DNA from 3 places in the Roseomonas haemaphysalidis genome. Region 2 is predicted to be linked to each of the others. Evidence: predicted binding sites of a transcription regulator. Region 2 holds the regulator's gene; each other region holds the start of a gene.

What was found. Region 2 encodes LexA, which represses DNA repair genes until DNA is damaged. Its sites were predicted from a motif close to TGTTCTANNTANGTTC; they were not measured.
Region 1: a site for LexA is predicted at 3,500-3,515, ahead of IAI59_RS08900 (PA0069 family radical SAM protein). Genes of this name have one in related genera too.
Region 3: a site for LexA is predicted at 6,223-6,238, ahead of recA (recombinase RecA). Genes of this name have one in related genera too.

Annotation. Positions count from the first base shown of each region.
Region 1 is NZ_CP061177.1:1,924,459-1,934,205, reverse strand. Features, by position in the region: gene IAI59_RS08925 (ATP-binding protein) at 1-202, shown strand, start outside; gene IAI59_RS08920 (response regulator) at 199-591, shown strand; gene IAI59_RS08915 (diguanylate cyclase) at 596-2,227, shown strand; gene moaB (molybdenum cofactor biosynthesis protein B) at 2,306-2,848, shown strand; gene IAI59_RS08905 (LysE family translocator) at 2,854-3,468, shown strand; gene IAI59_RS08900 (PA0069 family radical SAM protein) at 3,573-4,706, shown strand; gene IAI59_RS08895 (3'-5' exonuclease) at 4,878-5,402, opposite strand; gene purD (phosphoribosylamine--glycine ligase) at 5,399-6,667, opposite strand; gene xseA (exodeoxyribonuclease VII large subunit) at 6,822-8,411, shown strand; gene IAI59_RS08880 (M23 family metallopeptidase) at 8,408-9,259, shown strand; gene IAI59_RS08875 (MBL fold metallo-hydrolase) at 9,256-9,747, shown strand, end outside.
Region 2 is NZ_CP061177.1:2,752,160-2,761,906, reverse strand. Features, by position in the region: gene gltX (glutamate--tRNA ligase) at 1-521, opposite strand, end outside; gene IAI59_RS12790 (ComEC/Rec2 family competence protein) at 633-2,849, shown strand; gene lexA (transcriptional repressor LexA) at 2,843-3,565, opposite strand; gene IAI59_RS12780 (molybdopterin molybdotransferase MoeA) at 3,672-4,877, opposite strand; gene moaC (cyclic pyranopterin monophosphate synthase MoaC) at 4,877-5,350, opposite strand; gene trpC (indole-3-glycerol phosphate synthase TrpC) at 5,347-6,153, opposite strand; gene trpD (anthranilate phosphoribosyltransferase) at 6,198-7,205, opposite strand; gene IAI59_RS12760 (anthranilate synthase component II) at 7,205-7,807, opposite strand; gene trpE (anthranilate synthase component I) at 7,819-9,327, opposite strand; gene IAI59_RS12750 (peptidylprolyl isomerase) at 9,324-9,747, opposite strand, start outside.
Region 3 is NZ_CP061177.1:3,126,776-3,136,522, forward strand. Features, by position in the region: gene IAI59_RS14500 (oxygenase MpaB family protein) at 1-341, opposite strand, end outside; gene IAI59_RS14505 (NUDIX domain-containing protein) at 460-1,065, shown strand; gene IAI59_RS14510 (hypothetical protein) at 1,070-1,276, opposite strand; gene IAI59_RS14515 (RluA family pseudouridine synthase) at 1,394-2,374, shown strand; gene IAI59_RS14520 (AsmA family protein) at 2,379-4,901, shown strand; gene recA (recombinase RecA) at 5,047-6,084, opposite strand; gene IAI59_RS14530 (ATP-binding protein) at 6,264-7,730, opposite strand; gene IAI59_RS14535 (hypothetical protein) at 8,150-8,392, shown strand; gene speE (polyamine aminopropyltransferase) at 8,401-9,264, opposite strand; gene speD (adenosylmethionine decarboxylase) at 9,347-9,747, opposite strand, start outside.

The DNA.
Region 1 (9,747 bases), 830 kb from region 2:
GCTCGACCTGCTGGGAGAGCTGCGCCACCTGCCCAAGCCGCCGCCGGTGCTGATCTTCTCGGCCAGCGACTACGACCCGGGCACGGCGCGCCATGTCGCCGCCTCGCTGGTCAAGAGCCGCACGGAGAACCGCGAGCTGCACAACACCATCCGCCACCTGATCGAGAGCCTGCCGCCGGCAACGGAGACACCGACCGCATGACCACCCCCCTCGCCCGCATCCTCTATGTCGAGGACGATGCCGACGTGCGCAAAGTCGCCACCTTCGCGCTCAAGATGGTGGGCAAGTTCACCGTGGAAGCCTGCGCCTCCGGCGAGGAAGCGCTGAGCAAGGCCGAGCTTTTCGCGCCGCAGCTGCTGCTGCTGGACGTGATGATGCCCGGCATGGACGGCCCGACCACCCTGGCGCGGCTGCGCCAGCTGGAAGCGACGGCCAGCACGCCGGCGGTGTTCATGACCGCCAAGGTGCAGCCGCACGAGGTGTCGCACTACCGCTCGCTCGGCAGCCTGGACGTGATTTCCAAGCCCTTCGACCCGATGACGCTGTCGGCCACCGTGCGCGGCATCTGGGAGCGGCGGGAGGATGCCTGACGGCATGGACACGACCGGCAGCCCCGAGGGCGAGATCCGCGACGCGCTGCGCCGCCTGCGGGCCGAGGGCGTGCAGCGCCTGGGCGAGCGGGTGGCGGAGGTGGTGGAAGGCTGGTCCCGCCTGGCCGCGTTGCCGGGCTGGGGCGCCGCCGCGCGGCAGGACGCGCGGGCGCTGGCCGCCAGCGCGCACCGGCTGGCCGGCGCCGGCGGCACCTTCGGCTTTCCCGGCATCTCGGCCGCCGCCGCGCCGCTGGAGGTGATGCTGCTGGGGCTGGCCGAGGCCGAGGCGCCCGGCGCCGACCGGCGCAGCCAGACCACGCGCTTCGTGGATGCCGTGCGCGACGCCTGGGCCGGCGGCCCCGAGGCGGGCGGCGGCGCCGAGCCGGACGCCGCGGCCACCGACACGGCCGAGGGGGCCGAGGGCATCTACCTGTTCGCGGTGCCGGAGGAGCAGGCGGAGCTGGCGGCCATCATCGGCAACCTCGGCTACCCGCTGCACCTGGCACGCGACGGCGACGCGCTGGAGGACCTGCCCCCCGGGCGCCTGACCGCCGCGGTGGTGGACGACGCCCTGCCCGATGCCGCGGCGATCTGCGCCGCCCTGGCCGGCCGCTGCCCGGTGATCCTGCTGGCGCAGGAAGGCGGCTTCGCGGCGCGGCTGGCGGCGGCGCGTGCCGGCGTGGCCGCCGTGGTGGCCAAGCCGCTGGCGGTGAACGAGCTGGCCGACTGGCTGGACCACTTCGCCGCGCGCGGCGACGAGGCGCGCTTTTCCATCCTGGTGGTGGATGACGACCCGCTGCTGGCCGAGGCCTATGCCCTGGCGCTGCGCCGTGCCGGCATGGTGGTGACGGTGGTGAGCGACCCATCCCGCGCCATGGAGGCGCTGTCCGCCGCCCACCCGGACCTGATCCTGATGGACGTGCAGATGCCGGAGGTGGACGGCATCGAGCTGGCGCGGGTGATCCGGCAAACGCGGCGGCACCTGTCCGTACCCATCGTGTTCCTGTCCGCCGAGCAGGACAGCGGCCGGCAGATCATGGCCCGCCGCCTGGGCGGCGACGACTTCATCCCCAAGCCCGTGGAGCTGGACCGGCTGGTGACGCTGGTGCGGCTGCGCGCCGAGCGCGCGCGGGCGCTGCGCGCGGTGATGGAAAGCGACAGCCTGACCGGCCTGCTGAACCACGCCCGCTTCAAGGAACGCCTGGCGCTGGAGCTGGAGCGCGCGGCGCGGGAAGGCAGCGTGCTGAGCCTCGGCATCATCGACCTCGACCACTTCAAGTCGGTCAACGACACGCACGGCCACTTGGTGGGGGACCGGGTGATCCGCGGCCTGGCGCGGGCGTTGCAGAAGCAGCTCCGCCGCACGGACGTGATCGGCCGCTACGGTGGCGAGGAATTCGCCGTGCTGCTGCCCAACACCCCGCCCGAGGCCGCCGCCACGCGGCTGGACCGCGTCCGCGAGCGCTTCGGCGAAACGCCCTTCGCGGGGGCGGAGGCGCCGTTCCGCGTGCATTTCAGCGCGGGCGTCGCCGGCAGCGGCGCGCATGCCGAGGCCGAGGCGCTGATCGCCGCGGCCGATGCCGGGCTCTACGCCGCCAAGCGGGCGGGGCGGAATCAGGTGCGCGGGCCGGGCTGAGCCGCGCGCCGCGCCAAGAAACCTCTCGACATCCGGGCCGGGCGGGCGAATCTCCCCCGTGACAGGAGGAGCCTTCCCATGCCGATCGACGAGAGCCTGCCCTTCGTGCCGGTCAACATCGCCGTGCTGACCGTGTCCGACACGCGCGACCTGTCCACGGACAAGTCCGGCCAGCTGCTGGCCGACCGCATCGCGGCGGCCGGCCACAACGTGCAGTCCCGCCGCATCGTGCGCGACGAGGCGGATGCGATCGAGGCGGTGCTGCGCCGCTGGGTGGCGGACCCGGCGGTGGACGTGGGCATCACCACCGGCGGCACCGGCATCACCGGCCGCGACGTGACGCCCGAGGCCTTTGCCCGCGTGCTGGACAAGGAGATCGGCGGCTTTGGCGAGCTGTTCCGCATGCTGAGCTACGCCAAGATCGGCACCAGCACCATGCAGTCGCGCGCGCTGGGCGGGGTCGCGGGCGGCACCTATCTGTTCGCCCTGCCCGGCTCCTCCGGCGCGGTGCGGGACGCGTGGGACGACATCCTGCGCTTTCAGCTCGACGCCCGGCACAAGCCCTGCAACCTGGTGGAGCTGATGCCGCGGCTGCAGGAACACCTGAAGGCGGCGGGCTGAGCGCCGTGGCGGCCTCGCTGCTCGCCTTTGTGCTGGCCGCCGGGCTGCTGACCGTGACGCCGGGGGTGGACACCGCGCTGGTGCTGCGCGCCGCCACGGTGGAAGGCACCCGCCGCGCGGCGCTGGCGGCGCTGGGCATCGGCCTCGGCTGCCTGGTGTGGGGGGCGGCGGTGGCGGTGGGGCTGGCGGCGCTGCTGAACTCGGCGCCGCTGGCCTATGCGCTGCTGAGCTGGGCGGGCGCGGCTTATCTGTGCTGGCTCGGGCTGCGCATGCTGCTGCGGCCGCGCAGCAGCATGCAGCACGGCGCGGAGGCCGCCGCGGCCAGCGGCCGCGCCTGGTTTCTGCGCGGTCTGCTGGGCAACCTGCTGAACCCCAAGATCGGCGTGTTCTACGTGTCCTTTCTGCCGCAGTTCGTGCCGGCGGGCATGGCGCCGGGCGCCTGGACCTTCGGGCTGGCCTGCCTGCACGTGCTGATGGGGCTGCTGTGGTGCGCGCTGCTGATCGGCGCCACCCGGCCGCTGGGCCGCGTCCTGCGCCGGCCGGCGGTGGTGCGGTGGCTGGACCGGCTGACAGGCGGCGTGTTCATCGGCTTCGGGGTGAAGCTGGCGCTCAGCCGGTGACGCGGGCCTCGCGCCTGGGTTGTTAACCAATCGTTCTATTGATGTTCTTGACTCTGTCAGCTCCGATCGGACAGGGTGAGGCCGAACGAAGGGGGAACGCCAGCATGCCGGAAGGTAGCATCCACGATGCCTCGGCCCTGCTGCACGGCGCCCGGCGCGGGCGCGGCGCCACCACCAACCCCGCCATCCGCTTCGACCGCCACAGCACCGTGGCCTTCGACGACGGCTGGGACAGCTGGGAAGAGGAACAGGCGGACCTGCCGCCGCTGGCCACCACGCTGATCAAGGACAGCAGCCGCACGGCGCTGGCGCGCAACAACTCCCCGGACCTCGGCTTCGACCGCTCCATCAACCCGTACCGGGGCTGCGAGCATGGCTGCGTGTATTGCTTCGCGCGGCCGACGCATGCCTATCTCGGCTTCTCGCCGGGGCTCGACTTCGAAACCAAGCTCCTGTTCAAGCCGCAGATCGCCGAGCTCCTGGAAGCGCAGCTGCGCAAGCCGGGCTACCAGCCCGCCACCATCGCGCTCGGCAGCAATACCGACCCCTACCAGCCGGTGGAACGCACGCTGAAGCTGACGCGCGCGGTGCTGGAGGTGCTGGACCGCTTCAACCACCCCGTCGCCGTGGTCACCAAATCGGCCAACGTGGTGCGCGACATCGACATCCTGGGGCGCATGGCGGAACGCGGGCTGGCGCGGGTGTGCCTGTCCGTCACCACGCTGGACCGCGGGCTGGCGCGCATCCTGGAACCCCGCGCGGCGACGCCGGAGCGGCGGCTGGACGCGGTGGAGAAGCTGGCCGCCGCCGGCATCCCCGTGGCGGTGCTGGCCGCGCCGATGATCCCGGCCGTCAACGACATGGAGCTGGAGCGCATCCTGGAACGCGGCGCCAGCCACGGCGCCACCCGCGCCGGCTACGTGCTGCTGCGCCTGCCGCTGGAGATCGGCGAGATCTTCGAGGCCTGGCTGCACACCCACATGCCCGAGCGCGCCGCCAAGGTGATGGCCCTGGTGCGCCAGACGCGCGGCGGCCAGACCTATGACAGCCGCTTCGGCCAGCGCCAGACCGGCAGCGGACCCTATGCCGAGATGCTGGCCCGCCGCTTCTCGGTGGCGGTGAAGCGGCTGGGGCTGGACCCCACCATGCAGGGGCACACCGGCGTCACCGGGCTGCGGACGGACCTGTTCAGCGTGCCGCACCGGCCGGGCGAGGCGACGCAGCTGGCGCTGTTCTGATGGGCGAGAAGGCCGGGGAAAGAATTCCCCGGACCCCTTCTTCTCTTTCTGGCTGTTTTTCCGAGGCGGCCGTGGTGGCGGTGCGCTGCGGCCGCAGTAGTGATCTTAAAAATACCAGCTCAGGCCAGCAGACTTATCGCTCCACCTGTCACGTCCACTCCCGAAATCAGATCAAAAAGAAGATGGGGGTTCGGGGGAATTCTTTCCCCCGACCTTTTCCCGCAACCCTCGCCACCGCCGCAGTTCCCGCCGCGCATCCTCCAGCGCGCGGTGCGCGGGTGGCTCGTCCGGCAGCAGTGCCTCCGCCTGTTCCGGCGGCAGGCCGGCGGCCAGCAGCACCGCGCGGTGCGCCTCCTCCGTGTCGCGCAGGCGGAGCGCGTGTCGCGGCAGGCCGGCGGCGCGCAGCAGGGCGCTGAGCCACTTGCCGTCCCAGGAGGGGGCCGAGGCGTAGAGGTCGTGCCCGGTTAGCGCCTCGACCATGCGGCGGGCGACAACGTCGTGCGGCGTGCCATCGCGCAGCAGGGTGTGGCGGGTGATGCCGTGGATGGCTTCGGCCTCGGCGCTCCAATCCACCCAGTCCGGGGCGGGGCGGATCAGGTGGCCCTCGCCGCTGCCGTCCTCGGCTGCCCAGCCGACTTCGATGGGATAGCCGCGCTTGGCCAGGCTGCTGGCCTCGAAGTCGAGAAAGACGATCACAAGGCTCGCCAGCCGATGTCGCGGCGGCAAAAGCCTTCCGGCCAGCGGATGGCATCCACCGCCTGATAGGCCGCGTCACGCGCCGCCTGCAGCGTGGCGCCGGTGCCGGCCACGCCCAGCACCCGGCCACCGGTGGACACCAGCGCGCCGTCTTCTGCCCGCGTCGTGCCGGCGTGGAACACCTGCGCGCCGGGGATGCGGGCGGCATCCTCCAGCCCCTCGATCGCGGTGTTCTTCGCGTAGGCGCCGGGGTAGCCGCGGGCGGCCATGACCACCACCATCGCAGCCTCGTCCGACCAGCGGAGCGAGAAGCGGTCCAGCTCGCCGTCGCAGGCGGCGAGCAGCGCGGTCAGCAGGTCGGATTGCAGGCGCAGCATCAGCACCTGGCATTCCGGGTCGCCGAAACGCACGTTGAACTCGATCAGCTTCGGCCCCTGCTCCGTCAGCATCAGGCCCACGAACAGCACGCCGCGGAAGGGCGTGCCGCGCCGGGCCATCTCGGCGAGAGAGGGGCGCACGATGCGCTCCATCACCTCCGCCTCCAGCGCCGGGGTGAAGGCGGGCGGCGGGGAATAGGCGCCCATGCCGCCGGTGTTGGGGCCGGTGTCGCCATCACCCACGCGCTTGTGGTCCTGGGCGGCGGCCATGGGCAGGGCGGTGGTGCCGTCGCACAGCGCGAAAAAGGAGACCTCCTGCCCCATCAGGCATTCTTCCAGCAGGATGGAGGCGCCGGCCTCGCCATGCACGCGGCTTTCCATGATGTCGGTGATGGCGGCCTCGGCCTCCTCCACCGTCATGGCGACCACCACGCCCTTGCCGGCGGCGAGGCCATCGGCCTTGACCACGATGGGGGCACCCTTGTCCCGCAGGTAGGCGCGGGCGGCACCGGGGTCGGTGAACTGCGCCCATTCGGCGCCGGGCACGCCGGCGGCGGTGGTCACCTCGCGGGTGAAGACCTTGCTGCCTTCCAGTTGCGCGGCGGCGGCGGAAGGACCGAAGCAGCGCAGGCCGGCGGCGGCGCAGGCATCGGCCAGCCCCAGCGTGAGCGGCGCTTCCGGACCGACCACCACGAGGTCCACGGCCTTGTCGCGCGCGAAGGCGACCAGGGCGGCCACGTCCTCGGCGCCGATGGCCACGCATTCGGCCAGCTCGGCGATGCCCGCGTTGCCGGGGGCGCACCAGAGCTTGGTCAGCATGGGGGACGCGGACAGCGCCCAGGCCAGCGCGTGCTCGCGCCCGCCGCCGCCCACCAGAAGCACCTTCATCGCGCCAATCCCCGCCGCTGCTGAAACTGGCGGCGGGCTAGCATGGCGGGGGCGTGGCGTCACCCTTTCGGACGGGATGCAGGCGCCGCGCCCGGGCCGGCCACCGCACCGCCCCGATAGCCAGAAACGCCCGCCCGGCGCATGATGGGCGGCGATGGACACCGACACCCCCGCCCGCACCAATGCCCCCGAATTCACCGTGTCCGAGATCAGCGGCGCCATCAAGCGCACGCTGGAAGGCGAGTTCGGCCGCGTGCGCGTGCGCGGCGAGATCACGGAGCTGAAGGCCTATCCCTCCGGCCACATCTACCTGGCGCTGAAGGACGAGGGCGCGAAGATCCGCGCCATCATCTGGCGCTTCGCGGTGCCCAAGCTGAGCCTGAAGCCGGAGAACGGGGTGGAGGTCATCGCCACCGGCAAGGTCTCGGCCTATGGCGAGCGGTCGGACTACCAGCTCATCATCGACCGCCTGGAATATGCCGGCGAGGGCGCCCTGCTGGCGCGCATCGAGGCGCTGCGCAAGAAGCTGGGCGCCGAGGGGCTGTTCGACGAGGCGCGCAAGAAGCCCCTGCCCCGGCTGCCGCGCGTGATCGGCGTCGTGTCCTCCGAAAAGGGCGCGGTGATCCAGGACATCCGCACCACCATCGCCCGGCGCTTCCCGAGCCACATCCTGCTGTGGCCGGTGCCGGTGCAGGGCCAGGGCGCGGCGGAGCAGATCGCCGCCGCCATCCATGGCTTTTCCCGCCTGCCGGCCGGCATGCCGCGCCCAGACGTGCTGATCGTGGCGCGCGGCGGCGGCAGCCTGGAGGACCTGATGGCCTTCAACGACGAGGCCGTCATCCGCGCCGTGGCCGCCTGCCCCATCCCGGTCATCTCGGCCGTGGGGCACGAAACGGACACCACCCTGGTCGACTTCGCCTCCGACCGCCGCGCGCCCACCCCCACCGCCGCCGCCGAGCTGGCGGTGCCGGCGCGGGCGGAGCTGCTGGCGGCGCTGGCGCAGCGCTCCGCCCGGCTGCTGCAATCGGGCCAGGCGGCGCTGAACCACGCGCGCCTGCGCCTGAGCCGCACCGAGGCGCGGATGCCAGACCTGCCGGGCATCGTCGGCGCCGCGCGGCAACGGCTGGACGACCGGGCGGAGCGGCTGGTGCTGGCCCCCGCCGCGCTGCTCGCCCGCAAGCGCGCGGCGCTGGACGCGCTGGCCCCCCGCCTGCCCCACCCGCGCGAAACCCTGGCCGGGCACCGCCACGCCGTGGCCCAGGCCGCGACGCGCGCCACCGCCGCCCTGCAGCGCCTGACCGACCAGAGCCACGCGCGCCTCGCCCGCGTGCCGGACCCGGCCAATGCGCTGCGCCGCATGGTGGACCAGCGGCACGCGGCACTGGCGCGCATTCCGGATGCCGGGCAGGCGCTGCGGCGCGTGCTGGAGCAGCAGCAGGCCCGGCTGCACCGCCTGCCGGACCCCGGCACCCGCGTGGCGGCCTCGCTGCGCGAGGCACGGCTGACGCTGTCCGGCCTCGCCGCGCGGCTGGAGGGCGCGTCCTACCAGGGCGTGCTGGCGCGCGGCTTCGCGCTGGTGCGCCTGGAGGACGGGCCGCCCGTCACCGCCGCCGGCGAGGTTCCGGCCGGTGCGCGCCTCGCCATCACGCTGCGGGACGGCACGTTGCACGCCACCGCCGACGGCAGCGCACCGCAAAAGCGCCCCCGCCCCGCCCCCAAGCCCGAACAGGGATCGCTCCTATGATCATTTCCCGTCGCGCCGCCGCCACCCTGCTGCTGGCCGCCGCCGGCTGCGCCCGCCAGCCCGCCGCTGAGGCGCAGCCCGCCGCCGCCACGGCCACGCCGCGCGGCCTGAGCATCGGGCCGGAGGGGCTGAGCCAGGGCGGGTTGGCGCTGGGACAGGCGGCCCCCGGCAGCCGCGTGACGCTGGATGGCCGGGCGGTGCGCGTGGCGCCGGACGGGCGCTTCATCGTCGGCTTCGCGCGGGACGCGGGGCCGGTGGCGCGGCTGGCCGTCAGCGGCCCCGGCGGCAGCGAAACGCGCGAGCTGGCCATCGCCAAGCGGGACTGGGACATCCAGCGGCTGAACGGGCTGCCGCCGGCCATGGTCTCGCCCAACGCGCAGCAGCTGGCGCGCATCCAGGCGGAGCAGAAGCGCATCAACGCCGCCCGCGCCGATGACAGCGAGATGCCGTTCTTCGCCGAGCCCTTCGCCTGGCCGGCGCGCGGCCGCATCAGCGGCGTCTACGGCAGCCAGCGCATCCTGAACGGGGAGCCGCGCGCGGCGCATCTGGGGCTGGACATCGCCACCCCCACCGGCACGCCCTGCAGCAGCATGGGCGGCGGGCGGGTGGCCCTGGCGGCCGACCTCTACTTCACCGGCAACACCGTGATCATCCAGCATGGCCACGGTCTGACCAGCCTCTACGCCCACCTGTCGGCCATCGAGGTGGCGGAGGGTGCCGGCGTGCGCCAGGGCCAGCGAATCGGCCTGACCGGTGCCACGGGGCGCGTGACGGGGCCGCACCTGCACCTCGGCGTCAGCTGGTTCAGCACGGCGGTGGACCCGAGGCCGCTGCTGCCCGCCGCATGAGCTGGATCTGCACGGCCTGCGGCACCGCCTACGCCGCGGCCGGGGCGCCGCCCACCGGCTGCCCCGTGTGCGAGGACGAGCGGCAATACGTGCCCGCCGCCGGGCAAAGCTGGACCACCCCCGCCAAGCTGGCCGCCGGGCACCGCAACGCCTGGCAGCAGGCGGCGCCCGGGCTGCTGACCCTCCAGACCGTGCCGGCCTTCGCCATCAACCAGCGCGCCTTTCTGCTGCGCACGCCCGCCGGCAACATCCTGTGGGACTGCATCGCCCTGCTGGACGAGGCCACCCTGGCGCTGGTGCGGGGGCTGGGCGGGCTGCACGGCATCGCCATCAGCCACCCGCACTACTACACCACCATGCAGGACTGGGCGGCGGCCTTCGGCTGCCCGGTCCACCTGCACGCGGCCGACCGCGACTGGGTGATGCAGCCTTCCCCCGCGCTGCGCTTCTGGGAGGGCGACAGGCTGGAGGCGCTGCCGGGCGTTGTC
Region 2 (9,747 bases):
AGGATGATCATGTCATCCAGCTCGGTGTTCTTCACCCGCACCTCGCCCTGCACGAGGTCGTGGACCACCGTCTCGCCTTCCCGCGGGGCCTTGATGCGGATCACCGGCTTCACGCCGGCGGGCGCCTCGGCCGGGTCGCGGTCGCGCCAGCGGCCATCGTAGCGGGGCGGGCGGCCCTCGGCGGCCGCCGTTTCGCGCATCTGCACCAGCTCTTCCGGCGTGCAGAAGCACTGGTAGGCCTTGCCCTGCGCCAGCAGCTCGCGCGCCACCTCGGCATGCCGCGCCTCGCGCGCACTTTGCATCACGGGTGCCTCGTCCGGCGAAAGGCCCAGCCAGTCCAGGCTGTGCAGGATCTGTTGCACGGCTTCCTGGGTGCTGCGCGCCTTGTCGGTGTCCTCGATCCGCAACAGGTACTGGCCACCGTGATGGCGAGCGAACAGGAAGTTGAACAGCGCGGTGCGCGCACCGCCGATGTGCAGATAGCCGGTGGGCGAGGGCGCAAAGCGGGTGCGGACTGTCATGGGCTCGGCCAGATTCCTTCGAGCCTTGCTCGGCTCGCCAGATTTCGTCAGAGCGATCGCTTCTACCATGGCGCCTGCTTGCTGTAGAGTGCGCGCAGAGGTTGAGGGACCATGGGCGCCACGATCGCACCGCGCGCCTTGCCGGATCCGCTGCCGGCGGGTGGGGCTGGCCGGCCGGCAGGACTTATCGGCCGGCTCAGGCTCCCGCGTTCCTGGGCTTTCGCGGAAGGCTGTCTGGCCGCGGAATGGACCCGCCTGCCACTTTGGCTGCCCGTGGCCTTCGGCTGTGGCATCGTCGCCTATTTCAGCCTGGACCGCGAGCCGGGGCTTGAAGCGCTTTGGCTCGCCCTGCCTATGCTGCTGGCGGCCCTGCTGCTGTTGCGCCGTCATCCCCTGGCCGCTTGGTTCGCTTCATCGGCGGGGCTCGCCCTGCTGGGGCTCGGCGTGGCCGCATGGCATGCCCACCGGTTGCCGCCGATGCCCGACCTGCCCAACAAGGCGGTCGTCGTGGAGGGCGTGGTCGAGAGTGTCGATGCATTGGCCGAGGGGCTGCGCGTGACCCTGACCGCCCCACGCCTGTCGGCGGACAGCCCGCCACTACTCCGGAACTTGCGCATCCGCCTGCGGGCCAAAGACGCGCTGGTCCCGGAACCGGGCGATCACCTGCGCGTCCGCGCCCTGATCCGTGCTCCGGCGCCGCCTGCCTATCCGGGTGCCTGGGACTTCCAGCGCAACGCGTTCTTTTCCGGCCTGGGGGGCTCCGGCTTCGCGATCGGGGAAGCCGAGCGGCTGGAGGAGGCAGCCCCCGCCGGCTCCAGCTTCGCGCGGCTGCGGCAACAGGTGGAGGCCAGGGTGCGGGGCCAGATCCCCGGCGGCGCCGGGGCGGTGGCGAGCGCCCTGCTGACAGGTTCGCAAAGCGCCATTCCCGCCACCGACCTGGACGCGATGCGCGACTCCGGTCTGGCTCACCTGCTTTCCGTATCCGGGCTGCACATCGCCATTGTCATGGGGCTGTCCTTCGGGATCCTGCGCTGGCTGCTGGCATTCATTCCCTGGCTGGCCCTGCGGGGCGACAGCCGTGCCCTCGCGGCACCGGGTAGCCTCATCGTCGGCCTCGGCTACGTGCTGCTCACCGGCGCGCAGGTCCCGATGCTGCGCAGCTTCGCCATGGCCGCCCTGGTGACGCTCGGCATCCTGATCGGCCGCCGGGCGCTGTCGCTGCGGGCCCTGGCCGTGGCCGCCGCGGCTGTCATGCTGCTGCAGCCGGATGCGGTGATGGGCGCCTCATTCCAGATGAGCTTCGCCGCCGTGATGGTGCTGATCGCCGGCAATGAATGGGCAGGCCCGACGCTGCGCCGCTGGCGCGCCGGTGCCGGGTGGTGGCGCAAGCCGGCCCTGCTGCTGCTCGGGCTGGTGATGACATCGGTGCTCGCGGGCGCTGCGACCACGCCGTTCGGCCTGCATCACTTCGGCCGTCTGCAGGTCTATGGGGTGTTGTCCAACGCCGTGGCCATTCCACTGACGTCCATCCTGGTGATGCCCGCGGGCATGGCCGCGATGGCCCTGATGCCCCTGGGGCTGGAGCACTGGGCCCTGGTCCCCATGGGCTGGGGGGTGGAAGCAACCTTGTTTGTCGCGCATGCGGTCGCCGCCTGGCCGGGGGCGGCGCTGGCTGCCGCGCCGATCCCGGCCTGGGGCCTGGGATTGACCGCCTTTGGCCTGATATGGCTGTGCCTGTGGCAGCGGCGCTGGCGTTTGCTGGGCGTGCCGATGATGGTGCTGGGCCTGGCCTCGGCAGCCTGGGTGACGCCGCCCGATATTCTGGTGTCCGGCGACGCCCGGCTGATCGCCTTCCGCACGCCCGATGCCGTGTACCTGCAACGTGCGAGCGGAGCCTCCGGCCTGACGCGGGATAGCTGGCTGCGGAGCTGGGGCGAGGAGGCCGCGACCCCCGTGCCCGCCGAAGGCCGCACCGAGGAGGGCGCGATGGACTGCACGCTCACCGCCTGCCGCTTCCAGCCCCGTCCCGACGTGCCGGCCGCGATGCTGCTACGGCTGGAACGGGCGCCCCGCCGCAATGAAACGGCACCGCCCGTCCAGGCCGGGGAGCATTGTGGGCGGTCCGAGGTGATGATTTCGCCAGAGCCCATCCGCGGACGATGCCGCAGCACCGCAGTCGTGGACCGTTTCAGCGTTTGGCGGGATGGGCCGCATGCCATCTGGCTGACGGCAGACGGCGTCCGCATCGTATCTGACCGGGCCTGGCGGGGGCAGCGCCCCTGGGTGCCGCCCCCGCCCCGGCCGGCTGCCGAACGCGCCGCTCAGTAGCGGCGCAGCAGCCCGATCAGCTTGCCCTGCACCTTGACGCGATCCGGCCCAAAGATGCGGGTCTCATAGGACGGATTGGCTGCTTCCAGCGCCACCGAGTTGCGGTGCCGGCGCAGCGTCTTCAACGTCACCTCGGTGTCGTCCACAAGGGCCACGACAACATCGCCGCTTTCCGCGACATCGCCCCGACGGATGATCACGGTGTCGCGGTCCATGATGCCGATGCCGGTCATGGAATCACCGGAAACTTCGAGCGCGTAATGCTCGCCGGAAGCGAGCAGCGCCGCCGGAACCTCCACGCTGCTGCCCTGGTCCCGCAGCGCCTCGATCGGCTGGCCAGCGGCGATACGACCGTACAAGGGCAGCATCACGGCCCCGGTATCGGGCGAAGCCTTGCGCACATTGGCGGCGGACGCCCCGGAAAAATTGCCCCGAATGACGTTGGCGGGCAGGGGCGAGGCGCCGGCCGTGCCACGCGTCGCCTCGGCACGAGCCTGCACGGCTTCCGGCAACCGCAGCACCTCCAGCGCACGGGCGCGATGCGCCCGGCGCTTCAGGAAGCCGCGTTCCTCCAGCGCCGTGATCAGCCGGTGGATCCCTGACTTGGACCGCAGCTTCAGGGCCTCCTTCATTTCTTCGAAGGACGGCGAAAACCCGGTGTCGCGCAGGTGCTGGTCGATGAACATCAGCAACTCGTGCTGCTTGCGCGTCAGCATGCGGTGAAATTCCCTGAAAGCGGAACCGGCCTGCGAACAAACCGGCAACTGTCACCGATGTTCTACGAAGGTTCCACCGCGTCGGTCAACCGCTTTTTGCGCCCTTTCAGAGACCTAGCTCGTCAAGCACTAAAATTTCGACGGAACTGCCGGCCGGTGCCTCCGGCGCATGCGGCGCGCGAAGCAGAAGGGCGTCCGCCCTGGCCATCGTCTTGAGCATGGAGCTGTCCTGCGCGGGAAACGCGGTCGCCACCCACTGGCCCTGCGCGTCGCGTTTCAGCGTGGCTCGCAGAAAGTCCGCCCGCTGGTCGTTCGCGGCCAGGGCGGCACCGAGGCGGGCCGTCCGCAGGGGCGGCAGCAACCCGGGGCGGCCGCCCAGCGCGGCGATCGCCGGCCACAGGAACACCACGCCGCACACCAGGCTGGAAACCGGGTTGCCAGGCAGGCCGAGCAGCGGCGTTGTCCCCAGCCTGCCCCAGATCAGCGGCTTGCCCGGCCGCATCGCGATCTTCCAGAAATCCAGCGCGAAGCCTGCCGGGCCAAGGGCGCTTTGGACCAGGTCGTGTTCGCCGACGCTGGCGCCGCCGGTGGTGACCAGGAGGTCGCAGCCACGCGCGGACTGCGCTGCGGCGGCGATTGCTTCCGCATCATCGCGGGCGATCGGCAGCACTATCGGCACGCCGCCCGCAGCCCGGACCAGCGCCGCCAGCGCGTGCGCGTTGGAAGAAACGATGCCGCCCGCGCCCATCGGGTCACCCGGCAAGGAGATCTCGTCGCCGGTTGCCAGAATGGCGACGCGCGGCTGCCGATGCACGCTCAGCCAGGGATGGTTGGCGGCGGCGGCCAGCCCGATGTCGCGGGCGGTCAGGCGGCGGCCGGCCGGCAGCAGGGCTTCGCCAACATGGAAGTCCAGTCCGGCACGGCGGATCCAACGGCCGGGGTGGACATCCTCCTGCACCAGCACACCGTCAGCCCCGGATTCGGCATCCTCCTGCAGCAGAATGCCGTCTGCGCCCGTGGGCACCGCGGCACCGGTGAAAATCCGTACCGCCTGGTTCGGACCCAGCTCGCCGCCGAACGGATGCCCGGCCGGCGCCGCGCCGATCACCACGAGGCGCGCGCCCTTCACCGCATCCGCCGCCCGCACCGCGTAGCCGTCCATGGCCGAGACGTCGGCCGGCGGCTGCGTCAGGCGCGCCGCCACGGGTGCCGCCAGCACGCGGCCCCAGCCCTCGGGCAGCGACACCGTTTCGGCACCCACCGGTTGCAACCCGCCCAGAATGCGCTCGCGGGCCTCGGCCACCGACAGCATCAGGGGGCTTCCCAAAGGCCGGACTTGCCGCCTTCCTTGCGGATGAGGCGCACCGCCTCCACCCGCATGCCGCGATCGATGGCCTTGCACATGTCGTACACCGTGAGTGCCGCCACCGTCACGGCGGTCAGCGCCTCCATCTCCACGCCGGTCTGGCCGGTGGTGCGCGCCGTCGCCTCGATCTCCACGGCATCCGGCGCCGCCGGCACCAGCTCGACCCGGACCGAGGACAGCGGCAGGGGGTGGCACAGCGGAATGAGGTCGGCGGTGCGCTTGGCGCCCATGATGCCGGCCAGGCGCGCCACACCGAGCACGTCGCCCTTGCCGATGCCCCCTGCCTGGATGGTCGCGAGGGTGCCCGGCGCCATCACCACGCGGCCGCGCGCCACGGCGGTGCGGGTGGTGGAGGGCTTGTCCGAGACATCCACCATCACCGCCTTGCCGTCGGCGTCGAAATGCGTGAGGCCGCTCACGCCTGCACCATGGCCCGCGCGGCGGCGCTGACATCGGGCTGCCGCAGCAGGTGCTCGCCCACCAGGATGCAGCGGGCGCCGACAGCGGCCATGCGCTGCACATCCGCCGGGTCGCGCAGCCCGCTTTCGGCCACCGGGATGCGATCGGCCGGCACCAGCGGCACCATCCGCTCGGCCGTGGCGAGGTCGGTCCGCAGGCTCCGCAGGTCCCGGTTGTTGATGCCGATCAGGCGGGTGTTCAGCCCCAGCGCCCGGTCGAGCTCCCGCTCATCATGCACTTCCGCCAGCACGGACATGTCGAGGCTGCGCGCCACATCCTCCAGCTCGTTGGCCTGCGCATCGGACAGCGCGGCCATGATCAGCAGGATGCAATCGCCGCCCATGGCGCGGGATTCGTAGACTTGCCAGGGGTCGACCATGAAGTCCTTGCGCAGAACCGGCAACGAGCAGGCCGCCCGTGCCGCGGTCAGGTGTTCGGGCGAGCCCTGAAAATACGGGGCGTCCGTCAGGACGGACAGGCAGGCGGCGCCGGCGGCCTCATAGGCCTGCGCGATCTCGGCGGGGCGAAACGGGTCCCGGATCAGGCCGCCGGACGGCGAGGCGCGCTTGATCTCGGCAATCAGGCCGATCCGCCCTTCGGCCACGGCGCCGCATAAGGCACCCGTGAAGTCACGCGGCTTGCCGCCGTCGCGCGCCAGTTTCTCGATGGCGTCGGTCGAGGTCCGGGCAGACCGCTCGCGCACCTCCACGGCCTTGTCGGCTAGGATGCGGATCAGGGTATCGGGCAGGGCGGGGGCGTTCATCCGGTGTCATCTTCCTCGCGCGGCAGGGGAGGCGCGGCTTCGGCTCAGGGGTTGGTGGCGGCGCGCAGGCGCTCCAGCACGGCAAAGGCCGCGCCGGTGTCGATGGCGGCGGCGGCGCGTCCTGCGGCTTCGCGCAGATCGGTCTCAACACCGGCGACCACAAGGGCCGCCGCGGCGTTCAGCAGCACGCAGTCGCGGTAGGCTCCGGGCGCGCCCTGCAGCAAGGCGACCAGGGCGGCCGCGTTGTCTTCCGGCGCGCCGCCCAGGATGGCCTCGGCCGGCGCGCGGGGCAGGCCGGCATCCTCGGGCACCACGGTGAATTCGCGAAACGCGCCCTGGCGCAGCTCCACCACCTGGCTGGGGCCGGAAAGAGCCAGCTCGTCCAGGCCCTGGCCATGCACCAGCCACGCATGCTCGGTACCCGTCCGCGCCAGCGTCTCGGCCATGGGGCGCAGCCAACGCGGATGAAAGGCGCCCGTCATCTGCCGCGTCACGCGGGCCGGGCTGGTCAGCGGGCCCAGCAGATTGAAAATGGTACGGGTGCCCAGCTCGACGCGCGGCCCGGCGGCGTGGCGCAGCGCCGCGTGGTGGCGCGGCGCCATCAGGAACACCATGCCGGCGCGCGTCAGCACCTCGCCCAGTTCCGGGATCGGCAGGTCCAGGTTGATGCCGAGCGCGGACAGGACGTCCGACGCACCGGACTTGGACGACAGCGCCCGGTTGCCATGCTTGGCCACCGGCACGCCGCAGCCCGCCACCACGATGGCGGCGGCGGTGGAGATGTTCAGCGTCCCCACCCCGTCGCCACCCGTCCCCACGAGGTCGATGGCGCCGGGCGGCGCGTCGATCGCCGTCATGCGTGCCCGCATGGCGCGCACCGCGCCGGTCATCTCGGCCACCGTCTCGCCACGCACGCGCATGGCCATCAGCATGGCGGCGATCTGCGCCGGCGTCGCCTCGCCTTCCATGATGATGCCGAAGGCCTGCTCGGCCTCCGACTCCGCGAGCGTTTCACCCAGCGCGAGGCGCGCCAGGACCGGCTTCAGCGACATCAGGCGGCCACGTTGCGCGCCGGCAAAGCCACGCCGGACATCCGCAGGAAGTTCCGCAGGATGTCATGGCCGTGCTCGCTGGCGATGCTTTCCGGGTGGAACTGCACGCCCCAGATCGGCAGGTCGCGATGCGCGAGGCCCATGATCAGCCCGTCTTCGGTCCACGCCGTGGCTTCCAGCGCCGGCGGCAGGCCGTCCGGCCGCACCACCAGCGAATGATAGCGCGTGGCCTTGAAGGGCGAGGGCAGGCCGGCGAACAGGTCCGTGTCGCGATGCTTCACGTCCCAGACCTTGCCGTGCACCGGGGTGGTCGCGCGCTCCACCACGCCGCCGAAGGCCTGGCCGATGGCCTGGTGGCCCAGGCACACGCCCATCAGCGGCACGCGCGCCGCCGCCGCGGCCTCGATCAGCGGCAGGCAGATGCCGGCCTCGTTCGGCGTGCAGGGGCCGGGGGACAGCAGGATCGCCTCCGGCTGCAGGTCCAACGCATCCTGTGCCGTGAGGGCATCGTTGCGGCGGACCTCGACCTGGGCGCCAAGGTCGCCCAGGAAGTGAAACAGGTTGAAGGTGAAGCTATCGTAGTTGTCGATCAGCAGGATCATGGGGCGCGCTCCTACCGGCCGCCGGCGGCGAAGCGCACGGCTTCTTCCGCCGCGCGCACCAGCCCGCGGGCCTTGGCCCGGGTTTCCTCGTATTCCGCCAGCGGGTCCGAATCCGCCACCACGCCGCAGCCGGCCTGGATGTGCATGACGCCGTCCTTCACCACGGCGGTGCGCAGCGCGATGCAGGTATCCATGCCGCCATCGGCGCCGAAATACCCGATGCCACCGGCATAGATGCCGCGGCGGGAGGGCTCCAGCTCCTCGATGATCTGCATGGCCCGGACCTTGGGCGCACCGGACAGCGTGCCGGCGGGAAAGCCGGCACTGAGGGCATCCAGCGCCGTCAGGCCATGGCGCAGCCGTCCGCGCACCTCGCTGGCGATGTGCATCACCTGGCTGTAGCGCTCGATGTTGAAGCTCTGCGTCACCTTGACGCTGCCGATCTCGGATACCCGGCCGACATCGTTGCGTCCGAGGTCCAGCAGCATCAGGTGCTCGGCGCGCTCCTTTTCGTCGGCCAGGAGCTCGCGCTCCAGCGCCTTGTCCTGTTCCGGGGTCGCGCCGCGCGGGCGCGTTCCGGCGAGGGGGCGCACCGTAACCTCGCCGTCGCGGAGACGGACCAGGATTTCCGGGCTGGCGGCGACAATGGAAAAGCCGCCGAAGTCGAAATAAACCAGGAACGGCGCCGGGTTGATGCGCCGCAGCGCCCGGTACAGCGCGAAGGGCGGCAGGCCGAAGGGCACCGAGAAGCGCTGGCTGGGCACCACCTGGAAGCAGTCGCCGGCGCGGATGTATTCCTTGGCCCGCTCCACCGCCGCGATGAAGTCGTCCTTGGTGAAGTTGCTGGTCGGCTCCGGCAGCGGCGGCAGGGTGGCGGGCGGGGCGGGGCGGGGCACCGGGCGGTCCAGCGCCGCCTCGGCCTCGTCCAGCCGGGCCTGGGCGGCATCCCATGCGGTCTGCGGGTCCGTGCCGTCCGCCCAGACAGGCGTGGTCAGGGTCAGGGTGTCGCGCACATGGTCGAACGCCAGCACCAGGGTCGGGCGGATCATCACCGCGTCCGGCGTGCCGAGCCCGTGCGGGTTCAGGTCCGGCAGCACCTCGATATGCCGCACCATGTCATAGCCGAGGTAGCCGTAGAGACCCACGGCGATGGGGGGCAGACCGGCCGGCACGGCCATGCGGCATTCGCCGATCAGCGCGGACAGGCTGTCCATGGGCGGCTGCTCGGCCGGCACGAAGGCATGCGGGGCGGTCAGTGCGTGGCGGTTGATCTCGGCCTGGCCGTCCCGGCACCGCCAGATCAGGTCCGGCGCCATGCCGATCGCCGAGTGCCGGCCGCGCGCCGCGCCGCCCTCGATGCTTTCAAACAGAAAGGCGTTGGGCTTGCCCTGCGCCAGCTTCAGGAAGGTGCCGACCGGCGTATCCAGATCCGCCACCCTTTCCCGCCACACCACCTGCCCCTGCCCGGCGGACAGCCCGGCGGCAAAGGTGGCGAAGTCGAGGTTGCGGATGGCGTTCATCGTGCGGAGACCTGTCCCATCAAGGTCGGGTTGACGGAAACGCTGGCGCCACGGCGCAGCGCTTCCAGATATTGTGCCTCAAGGTCGGACAGCATGGCCTGCTCGACCTCGGTGCGGACGCGGCCGAGGCCCAGCGGGTCGGCGGCGGTGTCCGGGCGGATGATACCCGCAACCTGCCCGACGGCGAAACCACCACCGATCTCGGCCATGGTGGCCTGGCCCTCGGCGGTGTCGAACAGCGGTGCCAGCAACTCGGGCGGCGGGCTGTTGCGGCCATCGCCCTGGGCGTCCGCCTGGCGCGGGAAGGGGCCGACGCGGCGCGGCGCGAGGCCGGCTTCGCGCGCGGCATCCGGCAGGCTCTTGCCACCGCGGACGGCCCCCAGCAGTGCCGCTGCGCGCTCCTCCTGCGACCGGCGCCGG
Region 3 (9,747 bases), 370 kb from region 2:
CCGCCATAGGTGGTGGTGGCGATAAAGCGCGCGGTGCGCTTCAGCCGGCCGTGCATGTCGGCGCGGAAGTTGGAATGGTCCCACACCCCCGCCAGCACCGCCGGGTGCAGCATCTGCAGCAGCAGCCCCGCGATGCCGCCCACCATCATGGAGCCGACGTCGCCATGCACCCGCCACGCCACCGATTGCGGCCCGAACAGCCCGCCCGGCTGGCGCGCCACCGGTGCCTCGCCGCGCGAGCGGTCGTTGAACAGGGCGGTCACGCGGTCGGCGATGGCGCGCTTCATCGGGTGGTCGATGCGGCGGGGGGCCGGCTGGCCGGCGGTCTGGCGATAGGACATCGGCGGCATGTTCTCCGGCCACGGGGGCGGCCTGGACCTGATATCGGGTCGCTCCCGCCACCTGTCACCGGGGGGTGGGCGCGCTATCCTGCGGCCATCGTGCAGGGAGCCCCGGGCCATGAGCATCGCCGACCGCGTCCGCGTCCACAGCGTTGAAACGCTGTCCGACAACCACTACACCCTGCGGCGCGCCACCTTCGACTTCCGCCGCAACGACGGCCGGTGGCAACGCCAGGTGCGCGAAAGCTTTGACCGCGGCGACGCCGCCGCCATCCTGCTGTTCGACCCCGACCGCCGCACCGTGGTGCTGGTGCGGCAATTCCGCTTTCCCGCCTTCAGCAACGGCCACGACGCGCTGCTGCTGGAGGTGCCCGCCGGCATGCTGGACGCCGCGGCGCCCGCGGCGCGCATCCGCACCGAGGTGGAAGAGGAAACCGGCTTCCGCGTGTCCGGCGTGGAGCCGGTGTTCCAGGCCTTCAGCAGCCCCGGCGCGGTGACGGAGCGGGTGCACTGCTTTGTCGGCCGCTACCGCCCCGCCGACCGCCACGGCCCGGGCGGCGGCCACGCGGCGGAAGGCGAGGACATCGAGGTGCTGGAGCCGAGCATCGAGGATGCGCTGGCGATGCTGCGCGACGGCGGCATCCGCGACAGCAAGACCATCATGCTGTTGCAGCACGCGGCGCTGCACCTGTTTCCCGGCGCGGTGGCGACACCAGGAAAATAATCCTTCACTTGGCGGCGGGTTTGCGGCTATGCTGCGCAGCCGCCACCGGCCGTGGCTTGTCCGCCGGGCAAACCAGCCGCGCCGGCCACAGCAGCAGCACGCCGTCGCAGACCTGCGTGCGGAAATACACGGGATTGCCCAGTTGCTCGACCACTGCGCGCGGCAAGGTGAGCTGGTTTTTGCTGGTGAGCTTCGCCATGCCGGTGGTCATCGCCGCTGTTCTCCGTAAGAAAGTAAGATGGTAAGGAATATATTCCTTGTTGTCAAGCCCAAGCCGGTGCCGGCAATGTGGCTCGACGCGCCGCGCCCGCGCGGCTAATCCGCGCGCATGACCGTCCAAACCCGCACCGTCCACGCCGCCGACGCCGACTCCAGGCTGGACCGCTGGTTCCGCCGCTACTTTCCGCAGCTCACCCAGGGCGCGCTGCAAAAGCTGCTGCGCACCGGCCAGGTGCGGGTGGACGGCAAGCGGGCCGAAGCCAGCACGCGGCTGGAGCGCGGCCAGGAAGTGCGCATCCCGCCCATTCCGGAAGGCCCCGCCCCCGACACCGGCCCCCGCGTGCGGGAGGTCTCGGCCGCCGACGCCAAGATGCTGGAACAGGCCATCCTCTACATGGACGACCAGGTGATCGCGCTGGACAAGCCGCATGGCCTGGCCGTCCAGGGCGGCCCCAACATCACCAAGCACCTGGACGGCATGCTGGACGCGCTGCGCTTCGACCACGAGGAGCGTCCGCGGCTGGTGCACCGGCTGGACCGCGATACCTCCGGCGTCATCCTGCTGGCGCGCGACCAGCGCTCGGCCTCGTTCCTGGCCGCCAACTTCCGTTCGCGCGACGCGGAAAAGACCTATTGGGCCATCGTGGTGGGCCAGCCGCAGTACGAGGGCGGGCGCATCGACATGCCGCTGGCCAAGCAGGGCGGCGGCCCGATGGGCGAGCGCGTGGTGCCCGCCCAGGGCAAGGAAGGCGCCTTCGCCGTGACCGAGTATTCCACCATGGACGTGGCCCGCCGCCACGCCACCTGGCTGGAGCTGCGGCCGCTGACCGGGCGCACCCACCAGCTGCGCGTGCACTGCGCCGCCGCCCTGGAATGCCCGATTCTGGGTGATGGCAAGTATGGCGGCCAGGCCGCGCACCTGGAGGGCATGTCGCACAGCCTGCACCTGCACGCCCGGCGCCTGTCCATCCCGCACCCCGAGGGCGGGCGGATTGAAGTGACGGCCCCGTTGCCGCCGCACATGCTGGAAAGCTTCGCCACGCTGGGCTTCGGCAAGCCGCGCAACGCGGCGGCCAAGCGCACGGCCTGACGCGATGAACGCGCCGCGCCGCGCCCTGGTGGTCCTGGCCGTGGTGCTGGCGGTGCCGGCCGCCGCCTATGGCACGCTGCGCTTTCTGCTGCGCGACGAGGCGCTGCGCCCCCGGCTGGTCGCCGCCGTGGAACAGGCCACCGGCCGCCGGCTGAGCATTGCCGGCCCCATCGGCCTGAAGCTGTCGCTGGTGCCGACGCTGACGCTGGAAGGCGTGGCGTTGTCCAACCCGCCCGGCGCCAGCCGCCCGGACATGCTGACCGCCGGGCGGGTGGAAGCCTCGCTGGCCCTGCTGCCCCTGTTGTCCCGCCACGTGGCGCTGGAACAGGTGACGCTGATCGACCCCGACCTGCTGCTGGAGCGCGATGCCACGGGTCGCGGCAACTGGCTGTTCGGCCCGCCCCGCGCGCCCGCCGCGCCCGCCCCCGCCGCAGCGGCCCCCGCCACGGCGCCGGCCGAGCCGCTGCAATTGTCGATCGCCGCCGCCGGCGTGCAGGGCGGCCGCGTCGCCTGGCTGCCCGCCCCCGGCGGCCGGACCGAGACACTGGAGATCGGCGCGCTGTCGCTGCGCGCCGCGGCCCCAACCGCGCCCATGGAGCTGTCCGGCCAGGTTACCTGGCGCGGCGTTTCGCTGGCGGCGGAAGGCCAGTCCGGCCCGCTGCCGCGCCTGCTGGGCGCCACCGCCGAGCCGGCGGCCTGGCCGTTGCGGCTGGCGCTGTCCGCGCCCGGGCTGCGGGCGGTCCTGGACGGTGCCGTGAGCCGGCCGGAAGCCGCCGCCGGCTGGCATGCCACGCTGGATGCCTCGGCCGACCGTGCGGAGCGGCTGGCGCCCCTGTTGCCGGGCCTGTCGCTGCCGCCGTTGCTGGGGCTGGAGGTGCAGGCGGAACTGGCCGATGCCGGCGCCGGCCTGCCGCCGCGCCTGCTTTCGCTGCGGGCCAGCACCGATGGCGGCGACCTCGGCGCCTTGCTGCCCGGGCTGGCGCTGGGCGCCGCCACGTTGGCCATACCAGCGGAAAACGCCCCGCCGCAGGCCGAGGCGGCCGTCACGGTGCGCGGCACCGGTTGGCAGCTGCAGGCCGCGCTGCCGCCGCCGGCCACCCTGCTGTCCGCCGCCCCCTGGCCGGTCACCGTGGCGCTGCGCGGCGAGGGCATTTCCGCGCGGGCGGAGGGCATGCTGGCGGGCAGCGCGCACCGCGACTGGGATGGCCGGCTGGAGCTGCAGGCCGCCGACACCACGCCGCTGCTGCAGGCCCTGGCGCTGCCCTGGCCCAAGCAGCACGACCTGCGGCTGGCCACCGGGCTGGCGCGCGACGCCGCCGGGGTGACGCTGGCCGGGCTGCAGCTTTCCACGCGCGAGCTGGCGCTGGAAGGCGGCGCCAGCATCGCCACCACCGGTCCGCGCCCGGCGATCCACGGCGTGCTGCACGCGCCGCGCATCGACCTCGATGCCCTGCTGCACCCGCTGCCGGCGGCGTCCCCCGCCACCAGCCCGGCACCGGCCGTGCCCGCCACCCCCGCCGTGCCGCAGCCCGCGAACACCGACCGCATGGTGATTCCGCCGCTGCCCCTGCCCTTCGGCTGGCTGCTCCGGCTGGACGCCGACCTGCGGCTGACGGTCGGCGAGCTGGTCGCCAATGGCATCACCTATCGCGACCAGCGCGCCACCCTGGCCCTGGCCGGGGGCCGGCTGGTGGCGGACCCGGTTTCGCTCGGCATTCCGGGCGGGCGGCTGTTTCTGGCACTGCGGGCCGACGCCACCGCCACCCCGCCGCAGCTCGCGCTCAAGGCACGGCACGAAGGCGCCGGGCTGGAGCTGCGGCCCCTGCTGCAATCCTACCACCTGCCCGCCCAGGCCGATGGCCGGCTGGAACTGGATGCCGAGCTGGCCGGCCGGGGCGGCGACCTGCGGTCCCAGGCGGCCTCGCTGAACGGCAGCCTCGGCCTCGCGGTGGCCAATGGCCAGGTGGACGTGGCGCTGCTGGACCGCGTGTCGGGCGAGCTGCGCCGGCTGTTGCTGCCGGAAGCACCGGCCGGCGGCAGCGCGCCGCTGCGCTGCCTCGCATTGCGCGTGGCGCTGCGCGACGGCGTGGCCCGGCCCGAGGCGTTGCTGCTGGAAAGCGGGCTGGGCAACGTGGCCGGCAGCGGCGAGATCGACCTGGGGCAGGAGCGGCTGAACCTGCGCCTGCTGCCGCAGGTGCGGCTGGGCGGCGTTGGCATCAGCGCGCCGGTGCGGGTGACGGGCAGCTTCGCCAAGCCGGGCTACCGGCTGGACCAGGGCGGCGCCGCGCAGGCGGCGGCGGGCATCGTGGGGGAGCTGGCGTCGCGGCAGCGCGAATCCGGCGTCGCCGCGCTGGGGCAGCTGGCGGAAGCCCTGGCCGGGCGCCCCGGCGGCGGCCTGCCGGATTGCGCGCAGCAACTGGCCGTGGCGCGCGGAGGCCGGGCCGGGCCAGTGCCGCCGGCGGAGGCCCGGCCGGAACAGCGGCGGGTCAATCCGGGCGAACTGCTGCGTGGGCTGCTGGGGCGGTAAACAAGAGAAAGGCCGAGGAAGGAATTCCCCGGCCTTTCGTTATCTGACGCATCGGTTCCGGTAGCGGCCGGAATGCCACGAGGCCGTGGCTGGTCCGGTCGGGCCCGGACAAAGCGACCGGGGGAATTCCTTCCCCCAGCCTTGCTTACTCCGCCGCCGCAGCATCCTCGGCATCCGGCGTCGTCAGCATCGCATCGGCCACCACGCCCGCCTGGGCGCGCACCCGCTTCTCGATGCTTTCGGCCATCGCCGGGTTGTCGCGCAGGAACTGCTTGGCGTTCTCGCGCCCCTGGCCGATGCGCTGGTTGTCGCAGGAGAACCAGGCGCCCGACTTCTCCACCACGCCGGCCTTGACGCCGAGGTCGATCAACTCGCCGACCTTGGAGATGCCCTCGCCGTACATGATGTCGAACTCCAGCTGGCGGAACGGCGGCGCCATCTTGTTCTTCACCACCTTCACGCGCGTCTGGTTGCCGACGACGTTCTCGCGATCCTTGATCTGCCCGATGCGGCGGATCTCCATGCGGCAGGAGGCGTAGAACTTCAGCGCGTTGCCGCCCGTGGTCGTCTCCGGGTTGCCGAACATGACGCCGATCTTGAGCCGGATCTGGTTCAGGAAGATCAACAGCGTGTTGGAGCGCGACACGGTGCCGGTCAGCTTGCGCAGCGCCTGCGACATCAGGCGGGCATGCAGGCCCACATGGGTGTCGCCCATCTCGCCTTCCAGCTCGGCGCGCGGCACCAGGGCGGCGACGGAATCGACCACCACCACGTCGATGGCGCCGGAGCGGACCAGCGTGTCGCAAATCTCCAGCGCCTGCTCGCCGGCGTCGGGCTGGGAGATCAGCAGGTTGTCCACGTCCACGCCCAGCTTGCGGGCATAGCCGGGGTCCAGCGCATGCTCGGCGTCGATAAAGGCGCAGGTGCCGCCCTTCTTCTGCGCCTCGGCGATGGCATGCAGCGCCAGCGTCGTCTTGCCCGAGCTTTCGGGGCCGTAGATCTCGATGATGCGGCCCTTGGGCAGGCCGCCGATGCCCAGCGCCAGGTCGAGGCCGAGCGAGCCGGTGGAGATCACCTCCACCTCGTCGTTCCCCTGCTTGGCGCCCATGCGCATGATAGAGCCCTTGCCGAAGGCCCGTTCGATCTGGCTGAGGGCGGCGTCGAGCGCCTTGTTCTTGTCCATGGTGTAAGCAGCCCTTCTGGCAATCGCCGTGATGGTAGGAGAGGCGGTGGGGCAACGTCCAGCGGCACCCACCGCTCACTCACGAAGTCGCGATCACTGTGGCGGGCTTTCCGGAGCCGGAAAAGACCACCGCGTTCGTGTTCGCTATATGTTCACATCGGCGCCCCGGTGCAAGGGTTTCAGCATGCCGGAACCACCGCTTTTCCCACCGCCTCGACCAGTCCCGCGGGGCTGTAAGGCTTGGCCAGGAAACGGATGCCCGCCGCGTCCGGCGCCGCCTCCACCGCCGACTGCGCGTAGCCACTGACCAGCAGCACGGGCAGCGCCGGAAAGCGCAGGCGCAGGGCCTGTGCCAGCGCCACGCCGTCCATGCCCGGCATCGCCACGTCGGACACCAGCTGGCCCGGCACCAGCCCGGCCTCGATCAGTTCCAACGCGGTCTCGGCATCCTCGGCCACCGCCACGTCATGCCCGGCGCGGCGCAGGGCGCGCTCCGCCAGGCGGCGCAGCGGCGCCTCGTCCTCCACCAGCAGCACCGGCCCGGCGGGCGGCGCCAGCGCTGCGGCCGCGGGCGGCGCGGCGGGCGCCTCCGCCTCGCCCTCCACCCGCGGCAGCAGGATGCGGAAGCGGGTGCCCTGCCCCGGCGCGCTGTCCACCACCATGAAGCCGCCGGACTGGCGCACGATGCCGTGCACGGTGGCCAGTCCCAGCCCGGTGCCACCCTGGTCGATGCGCGTGGTGAAAAACGGCTCGAAGATCCGTGGCAAGGCCTCGGGCGCGATGCCCTGGCCGGTATCGGCCACCTCCAGCACCGTCCAGCGCCCGGCGGGCACGGTGTCCGGCGTGCCGCACAGCGGGGCCAACAGCACCTCGCGCGTCGTGGACAGCCGCAGCCGGCCGCCCTGGGGCATGGCCTGCCGCGCGTTGATCGCCAGGTTCATCACCACGCGGTCCAGCTGCGAGGGGTCGATTCGCACCAGCCGCCCAGGTTCGTCCAGCGTCACCTCCAGCACCACGCCCTGGCGCTGGCCGCCCGATTGCAGCAAGGCGGCGATGCCCTGCACCGCCTCGTTCAACGGCACCAGCCGGGGTTCCAGCACCTGTTGGCGGGCATAGGCCAGCAGCTGCCGCACCAGCCCGGCGCCCCGCTCCGCCGCTTGGCGCACCTGTGCCAGCTCCGCCGCCAGGGCTGGGTCGGGCGACGGGCCGGCCAGCCGCAGCGCATCCTCGCCAGCACCCAGCACCACGGTGAGAAGGTTGTTGAAGTCGTGCGCGATGCCGCCTGCCAGCGCGCCCAGGGTTTGCAGCCGGTCCGCTTCCGCCGAGTCCTGCACGGGGACCAGCGGTTGCAGCAGCAACAGCGCCTCGCTCCCCGGCAGGGGAATGCGCCGTGCCGCGACCGGTGGCTCCGGCATGCCTTCAGGCGCCGCCAGACGAAATTCCCGCACGCCCTGCCCATGGTCCAGCCAGCCCGCCACGGCGTCCCGATCCACCGCCGCGAACAGGCGTGGCGCCGGCAGGCCGGGCTGTGGCGGGCGGGTCGGTCCCAGTGCGGCGCGCAGCGCGGGGTTGGCGTGGCGCAGCACGCTGCGCGCGTCCAGCAACGCCGCCGGGCCGGGCCAGCCTTGCAGCACCGCCAGCGCCACCGGGTTGATCCTGGGTCGAAACGGCCACCATCTCATGGTGGCCAGCATACCCTCACGAAGCCGTGATGCGCAGAGATTATCGGAGCATCCTGAGCGTCTGGCTCAACAGACCCTGGCAGCTGCGCAGGGTGCTCAGATTGTCCGAGGGGCCCGAGGGTACTGGCAACAAACCCAGGCCGCCCGGGCCACGGGCGGCTGGCAGGGCGGAACCGGGCTCGCCGTCCCGCGTCAGCTGGCCGGCAACGGACAGGATCTGCTCCGGTCCCGGCGCCTGGCCGGCCGCCACCGCCAAGGCGTGATCCATTCGCATGCTGCCGCTCCTGCCATTGTGCGGCGGCAATCTGGCAGGCCCCGGTGAAGAAACCGTCAAGGCCGGCGCGTTAGCGATTCGCTCACCGGCCAGCGGCTAGAATGCGGGCATGACCGACGCGCCCCACCCCGCCATCCTGGCGAGCATCGACCGGATGGACACCACGCTGGCGTTGGCCACGGCGCTCGCCAATTCCGGGCGGACGCTGGACCTGGACGGGCTGGAAGCGGAAATGACCCGGCTGTGCGGCGCCGTGCTGATGCTGCCGGCGCCGGAAGGCCGGGCGTTGCGCCCGGCCATGGCCGGGCTGCTGGCGCGGCTGGAAAGCCTGTCCGCCACGCTGCTGCGCTGAAGGCCGCCTTAGGGCAGGTGCTTGCTGATGTAGGGCGGCAGGTTGAAGGCGCCGGTGTGGATCTCGGGCGTCCAGTACTGCGTCTGGCCCAGAATGCCGGCGGCCTCGGCCCGGGCGCGGATGGTGGCGGTATCCACCTGCCGCAGGGCGCTGTCCTTGGCCGACCAGCCCAGCGTCATGAAGCCGCCCACATAGGTCGGCACCGCGGCGACATAGGCGTAGATGTCGGCAAAGGACTTGGCGCGGCGGATGGAGGTGTCGCGCAGCTCCTCGGCCTGCATGGCCGGCACGCCGCACTGGTTGACGATCACGCCCTTGTCCGACAGCAGCCGCGCCACGTTGCTGTAAAACTCATCGGTGAACAGCACCTCACCCACGCCGATCGGGTCCGTGCTGTCCACGATCACGACGTCAAAGGAGCCGGCCTCCGCCTTGCGGACGTAGTCGATGCCGTCGGCCACCAGCACCTCGGCGCGCGGGTCGTTCCAGGCATCGCCGGCAATGTTGGGGAGGAACTCCTTGGACAGGCGGATCACCTCGCCGTCGATCTCGACCATGACGGCCTTCTCGACATTGCGGTGTTGCAGCACGCGCTTCAGCACGCCGCCGTCGCCGGCGCCGATGATCAGCACGCGCTTGGCATCGCCATGCGCCAGCATCGGCACATGGGTCAGCATCTCCTGGTAGACGAACTCGTCGCCCTCGGTGATCTGGATGCAGCCGTCGAGCACCAGCACGCGGCCATGCGTGTAGCTTTCGAACACCACGATGTCCTGGAAGTCGCTCTGCACGCGGGCCAGCTCGCGCTTGACCATGAAGCGCTGCCCCCACTCGGGGTAGAGGGTCTCGTTGATCCAGGAATCGGTGGGCATGGGGTTCTGATCTCCGTCGCTCAATACAAGAAGGGCGGGGTCATGGACCCCGCCCTTCCGCTCGTCACGTGAAAGGCTGATGTCAGCCGATCAGGCCGCGCTTGTGCTCGGCAAGCTGCACGCGCTCGGGCAGGAAGCCCTTCTTCAGGATCGGCACTGCCAGATACGGGTTGCAGATGCCGCAGACGAAGATGTCCAGCGCGGCATAGGAGCGCTCGGGCCAGGTGTGGATCGAGACGTGGCTCTCGGCCAGCACCAACACGCCGCTCACGCCACCCGGGTGGAAGTGGTGGAAGTGGCCGTGCAGGATGGTCGCGCCGGTCTCGATCGCGGCCTCGCGCAGCACGCTGTCGATGTGCGCGGGGTCATCGAGGTTCGTGGCGCCCCAAAGGTCCACGATCAGGTGCGTACCCGCGAAGCGGACACCGTCGCGTTCGACGAAGTGATCCTTCGCCTCGGCGTTGTCGAAAGTCTGGGCTTCGC